DNA from 2 places in the Exiguobacterium sp. s194 genome. Region 2 is predicted to be linked to the other one. Evidence: predicted binding sites of a transcription regulator. Region 2 holds the regulator's gene; the other holds the start of a gene.

Region 1 (3,168 bases), on a different contig from region 2:
CCGCGTCCGGCCATGTTCGTCGCAATCGTCACGCGTCCGAGCCGTCCCGCCTCGGCGATAATCTCGGCTTCTTGGGCGACCGTCTTCGCATTCAACAGCTCATGCTTGATGCCCTGTCGCTCGAGCTGTTCGCTGACGGCCTCCGACTGGGCGATCGAGGTCGTCCCGATCAAAATCGGTTGTCCCGTCGCGTGGATGGCCGCGACCTCTTGGCCGACCGCCGCATATTTATGGGCGATCGTGTCAAAGACGCGGTCCGGCAAGTCTTCACGCAGACGTGGCCGGTTCGTCGGCACTTGGACGACGTCCATTTGATACGTCTTCATGAACTCTTCGCGTGACGTCTGGGCCGTCCCGGTCATGCCACCGAGGAGCGGATACATCCGGAAGTAGTGTTGAATCGTGATTTCAGCCGTCGTCTTGTTCTCTTCGGTGATGTCGAGCTGTTCTTTCGCCTCGAGCGCCTGATGGAGGCCTTCCGACAGGCTGCGTCCTTCCATGACCCGGCCCGTGAACAAATCGATCAACTCGATTTTGCCTTCTTGGACGATATAGTCGACGTCCCGCTCGAACAATACGTTCGCCCGGAGTGACTGCATCATGTAGTGATACAGGACGTGGTGCTCGGCGGAAAACAAGTTGTCGACCGAGAACAACGCTTCAATCTTCTCGATGCCCTTATCCGAGAACATGACGGCGCGCGCCTCGAGGTCGACCGTATAGTCATCTTCCGTCAATTGACCGAACACGGTTTGGGCGAGACGTTTCAAGCGGACGTGTGACTCATCCTTCTGGGCGATGATGAGCGGCGTCTTCGCCTCGTCAATCAAGACGCTGTCGACTTCATCGAGCAAGGCGAAATGGAACGGACGCTGCACGCGTTCTTGCGGCGAGCCGACCAAGTGGTCCCGAAGATAGTCGAACCCGAACTCGGTCCCGACCCCGTATGTAATGTCGGCCGCATACGCCGCCTGTTTGTCAGCAAGCTCCATCTCCGGGACGTTCAGTCCGACTGTGAGCCCGAGAAACGTATGGATCTTGCCGATCTGTTCGGCGTCACGCATCGCCAAATAGTCGTTTACCGTGATGACATGGACGCCTTTCCCTTCGAGCGCCTTGACGAACGCCGGGAGAGCCGCGACGAGCGTCTTCCCTTCCCCGGTCGGCATCTCGGCGATATTTCCTTCGAGCAGCGCGAGACCGCCGATGAGTTGGACGTCATAATGACGGAGCCCGATCGTCCGGACGGATGCCTCGCGGACGAGGGCGAACCCTTCCTCCGTGATGGCGCGGACGTCCGCACCGTCCGTGAGCCGCTGTTTCAGTTCGAGCGCGTACTGGCGAAGCGCCTCATCGTCTAAGGCGCGCATCGTTTCCTCGTACGCGTTGATGCGTTCGACTTGTTTCTTATAGGTTTTCAATCGTCGTGCCTGATCATTGGTCAATTGCTTCACAAAATCAATCACAGGATAGCCTCCATCGTCCGAAACCATATTTGTCTAGCTACCCTCTCATTATAACGGATTTTGTTTCCGCCTCGCTTTATTATTTCGGTAAATTCCAAAAAGATGGAATTTCATTCACCATCTATCCTTTTTTTGACTCTTTTCAAAATTTGTTTTCATTTTTCTATTTGAGACGGCGTGAGACCGTGATACGATGAGAAAAACAGAACGCTTGTTCGTAAAAAGGAGAGGTGGCTATGCGACGTCGGATATTTTGTATCGACAGCGTCTCGTTCTACGCCAGTTGCGAGTGCGCCGCCCGCAAGTTGAACCCGTACAAGACAAAGCTCGTCGTCTTATCGAACCTGCAGGACCACGGCGCCCTCGTCCTCGCCGCGACGCCACCGATGAAGCAGCTCGGCATCAAGACCGGCTCTAGACGGTTCCACATCGACCGGTTGCCGTGGCACGAACGACGGCACGTCATCTACGCCGAGGCCCGGATGAGTCATTATTTGAACGTGTCCGTCCAAATCGTCCACATCTTGCATCAGTTCGCACCGCCTGAGGCGATCCGCGTCTACTCGGTCGACGAGACGCTCGTCGACTTGACCGGGACGGAGCGGCTGTTCGGGAACGATGCGCACGTCGCCCGCCTCATCCGCTCGACCGTCTTCCGCTATACCGGCATCCCGGTCACGATCGGCATCGGGCCGAACAACGTCCTCGCCAAGCTCGTCCTCGACTTGCATGGGAAAAAGACGGGTGTCGCCAGCTGTTTCCTCCACGACGTCGAACGATTAATTCACCCGGCCCCGATCGGCAAGATGTGGGGCGTCGGGGCGAAGATGGAAGTCCATCTCCGGCGGCTCGGCATCGACACGATCGGCGACCTCGCCCGCTATCCGCTCGAGACGCTCCATGAGAAGTTCGGCGTCATCGGCGCCGAGCTGTGGCATCACGCCTGGGGCATCGACGAATCGCCGACGATCCTCCCGCCGAGCTCCCTGTTCGGGGCGAAACGGCAGCGGCCCCGGACGATCGGCCACGGCATCACGCTCATGAAAGACTATGCGACGTACGCGGCCATCCGGCTCGTCCTGCAGGCCATCGCCGTCGAGGTCGGGATGCGGACGCGACAGGCTGGTCTCGTCGGCGGCAGCGTCCATCTCGGCGTTCGCTACACCCGGACGAGCGAGCGGCGCGGGTTCAGCAAACAAAAAAAGCTCGCCCGCTTCACAGCGGACGAGCGCGAGTTCTTGCCGGTGTTGTTGACGCTTTTCCTCGACGCGTGGGACGAGACGGAGGCGGTCCGTTACGTCTCGGTCGCCCTCGGCAAGCTCGAGCCCCGGAGCGACCACGTTCAGCTGTCGTTCTTCGAGGACGAGTGGGCCCGGGCACGCCGGTTCGACTTCCTCGACCTCGTCGATAGCTTGAACGTCCGCTTCGGGCGCGGCACGATCCGCCCGGCGTCGAGTTTACTGAAAGATAGTCCGCTTCGGACGCGGCAACGCCTCATCGGCGGACATAAACAAGGAGGTGAATCGTCATGAGCCAGACCCGCTACAAAGACCGCGGTGAATTGAAATGGATCCCATTCCTCATGCCCGAGCACGTGGCGCTGCTAAAGAAATATTACGCCCACGTCCAAAAAATCGAGCTACCCGACTTGGATGAGCAGTTGCTCTATCTGTGGCAGACCGAACTCGAACGCGCCATCCGC
Region 2 (3,168 bases):
ATCCGAACGTGCTCAGCATAGGAGAGACGTGCGAGATTCAGTACGATGTGTCGATTCGTCCAGGCGATGGCGCCTATATTCGGGTCGAATACGCCATCGATTTCATAAAAGCGAACGGGAAAGCGAGTCGTAAAGCTTTTCTGCTAGCGAACAAAATCGTCCCCGGGGGTGCGCGACTTGTAGCGAACAGGATGCACAGTTGGGCAGATTTGACGACTCGTCGGCATTATTCAGGGGAGCATCGTGTCGTTTTGCTGGTCAATGGACGAGAAGTGGCAGAACATCATGTCATGTTGCATAAAAGTTATTGAGCTTCTATATAATAAACAGTTCAAAAAGGGCAACCCAGTCTCTACTAGACGGGCTGCCCTTTTAGGTGTATGGCATAAATGTTTGGCTTAAAAGGCACGTTTGAAGAACGTGGACGCATAGTCGAGCGTCGTATGTAGCGTCGTCGCGAAAACGAGTCCGAAGAAGCATGCGGCCCCGTTCAGGTCGAGCCACGATCTGACAGCTTCCTCATACGGCGTGAACGTGAGCACGAGCGTGAGCGGGAAACCGAGATAGATGACCCGGATCAGATCGCTCAAGAGCGGAAAATGCGAGAATAACGACCGATGGGGCATAATCTTCACATAAGGGAGCCAAAAGCCCCGAAGCGGTCCCCATCGATAATAGGCGTCCGACTTTAAGTCAAGGTCCGGGGAGAGCCAGAACGTCCCGATTAGGGCGCCGAATAGGAACATGGTCGGAATATCGATGTCAATAAAAGGCGTGGCAATCGCAAGAGCACCGATTGCCACGAGATTCGTACGGGTATGTGTCTTGCCACTCGCCATTAGTGAATCGTACGGTATACACCGATGACCTTCCCTAAAATCGACACGTTATCGAAATACATCGCTTCGAGTTCATCGTTCTCCGGTTGAAGACGGACTTTCGAAGCTTCTTTATAAATCCGCTTCACTGTCGCTTCGCCTTCATCCGTCATGGCGACGACAATCTCTCCATTGTCGGCCGTGTTCTGTTGGCGGACGAGGACACGGTCCCCATCCAAGATGCCGGCGTTAATCATCGAGTCTCCCGATACCGAGAGCATGTAGACGTTGTCGGAACCGACGACGTGGGCCGGGAGCGGGAAGTGCTCTTCCACGTTCTCGATTGCCGTGATTGGCGTACCGGCCGTGACTTTCCCGATGACCGGCACGTACATGACGGCATCATGGTCTTCCACGACTGACATCTCTTCATCTAAAATTTCGATGGCACGTGGCTTCGTCTTGTCACGTCGAATCAATCCACGCTTCTCTAGACGGTCCAAGTGGCCGTGGACGGTCGAGCTCGATGCGAGTCCGACTGCCTCTCCGATTTCACGAACGGAAGGTGGATACCCTTTCGCCCGGACCTCGGCTTTTATAAAATCAAGAATCTGTTGTTGTCTTGCTGACATTTTTTTCAATGGATTTCACCTCGATTATGTCGAATAACCTGCGAACGCATCCTATTCTTTATGGGTTTAGTTTAACACAAGAACACATGAGCGCACAAACATTCGTTCGTTTTTTTCCACTTGACCGAACAGAAGTTCTTGTTTTATGATGAGAACAGATAAACGAACAGACGTTCTCGAGAACGTGTATTCTTATTCCCAGGAGGTAATCGTTATGAGAGACACAATCAATGGAATCATTTTAGTCGGCATGTTGGCACTTGGAATGTTCGCGTTTTATATGGTCGGGGAAATGCGCCACGATGTCGAAGTCGTCGCGACCGAACCAGTAATCGAGCATAGCGTCGAAGAAGAAGTCGCCTTGACGGAGGCCGAGTCGCTCGAGGCACAGCTTCTCGCTGAACGCGCTGAGAAAGAAGACGACAAGACGACGTGGTTCGCCGCCGAATAATCTTTTCTGATTGCGAACAGCCCCCGAACCTGTGTATCGTAGAGGGCGAATGGAAAGAAAGGAAGTGACGGGATGCGAGTCGTCATTTATTGTCGCGTGTCGACGAACAAGTCCACGCAAGAGACGTCACTCGGTCGCCAAGCGGACGAACTGACGCGGATGGCGAAACGTCTTGACGCTGAAATCGTCGATGTGATCAGTGAGCAAGAGAGTGGGTATGAGGTCAATCGGACGGGGTTGCTCGATTTGTTGGAGCACGTCTCGACATCTAATCTCGATGCCGTGCTCGTGAGCGATGACAGCCGCCTCGGACGAGGGAACGCGAAAATCGCCATCTTGCATACGCTCATGAAACATAACGTCCGCTTGTTGACGATGCAATCGTCCGATGAATACGTCGTCTCGGATGCCGAGAAGATGGTGCTTGAAATCGTCAGTGTCGTCGAGGAATACCAGCGTAAAATCCATAATGCGAAAATCTCACGCGGCATGCGTCGGGCGGTCGCGAACGGGTTCAACCCGCACCGCAACATCCAACATCACGATCAAGGCGGTCGGAGCCGAATCGAAGTGCCGATCGAAGAAATTGTCCAACTGCGCGAGCGCGGACTGACGTTCGCTGAAATTGCCGCCACGCTACGTGGTTTTGGCTATGAGGTGTCGAAAGCGACCGTGAACCGTCGTTATTTGGAGCACGTATCAGTGCCAGAAACTTGATTCCTGCTCGCTGATTTTGTACAGTAGAAGAACAAATTCAGTAGAGAGGGGGCGAGCCTGATGCTAGCACCTGAACAGTTGGAGCGAATCAATTTTCTCGCCAACAAAGCCAAGACAGATGGACTGTCATCAGAAGAGATGGATGAGCAGCAAGCGCTGCGCCAACAATATTTGCAAGCGTTCCGCCAATCATTCAAATCGCAAATGATGGGGATGAAGGTCGTCGATCCGGACGGGAACGACGTAACGCCTGAAAAATTGAAAGACGAGCAGAAACGACATCGCTCGGAGTGACCACGAATGCACATCCTATTTCATATAGGGTGTGCATGTTTGTTATACGCGAACGGCGATCAGGGGGACTTAATGGACTGATTTTGGACGAAAGGAAGTAAACGATTCCATCTAATGTGTTATACTAATTAATTAGTTGTGACACACGAATGAGTATGCTAAAATATGACGGGTAGAAACTTTGTAACAACAGAGAGGATGAAATTAGTGGAAACAACTACTAAAGAATTATTAGCGATTAACTCGATTCGGACGC

Evidence for each region. The regulator LexA, encoded in region 2, represses DNA repair genes until DNA is damaged. The targets are predictions, from matches to a motif close to CGAACATATGTTCG.
Region 1: a site for LexA is predicted at 1,671-1,684, ahead of KNP85_RS03365 (Y-family DNA polymerase). Genes of this name have one in related genera too.

Annotation. Positions count from the first base shown of each region.
Region 1 covers NZ_JACSLT010000002.1:282,245-285,412, reverse strand. The annotation lists gene secA2 (accessory Sec system translocase SecA2) at 1-1,466, opposite strand, end outside; gene KNP85_RS03365 (Y-family DNA polymerase) at 1,703-2,998, shown strand; gene KNP85_RS03360 (YolD-like family protein) at 2,995-3,168, shown strand, end outside.
Region 2 covers NZ_JACSLT010000005.1:57,066-60,233, forward strand. The annotation lists gene KNP85_RS07330 (DNA alkylation repair protein) at 1-311, shown strand, start outside; gene KNP85_RS07335 (metal-binding protein) at 399-839, opposite strand; gene lexA (transcriptional repressor LexA) at 839-1,459, opposite strand; gene KNP85_RS07345 (hypothetical protein) at 1,665-1,901, shown strand; gene KNP85_RS07350 (YneB family resolvase-like protein) at 1,974-2,618, shown strand; gene KNP85_RS07355 (DUF896 domain-containing protein) at 2,679-2,912, shown strand; gene tkt (transketolase) at 3,111-3,168, shown strand, end outside.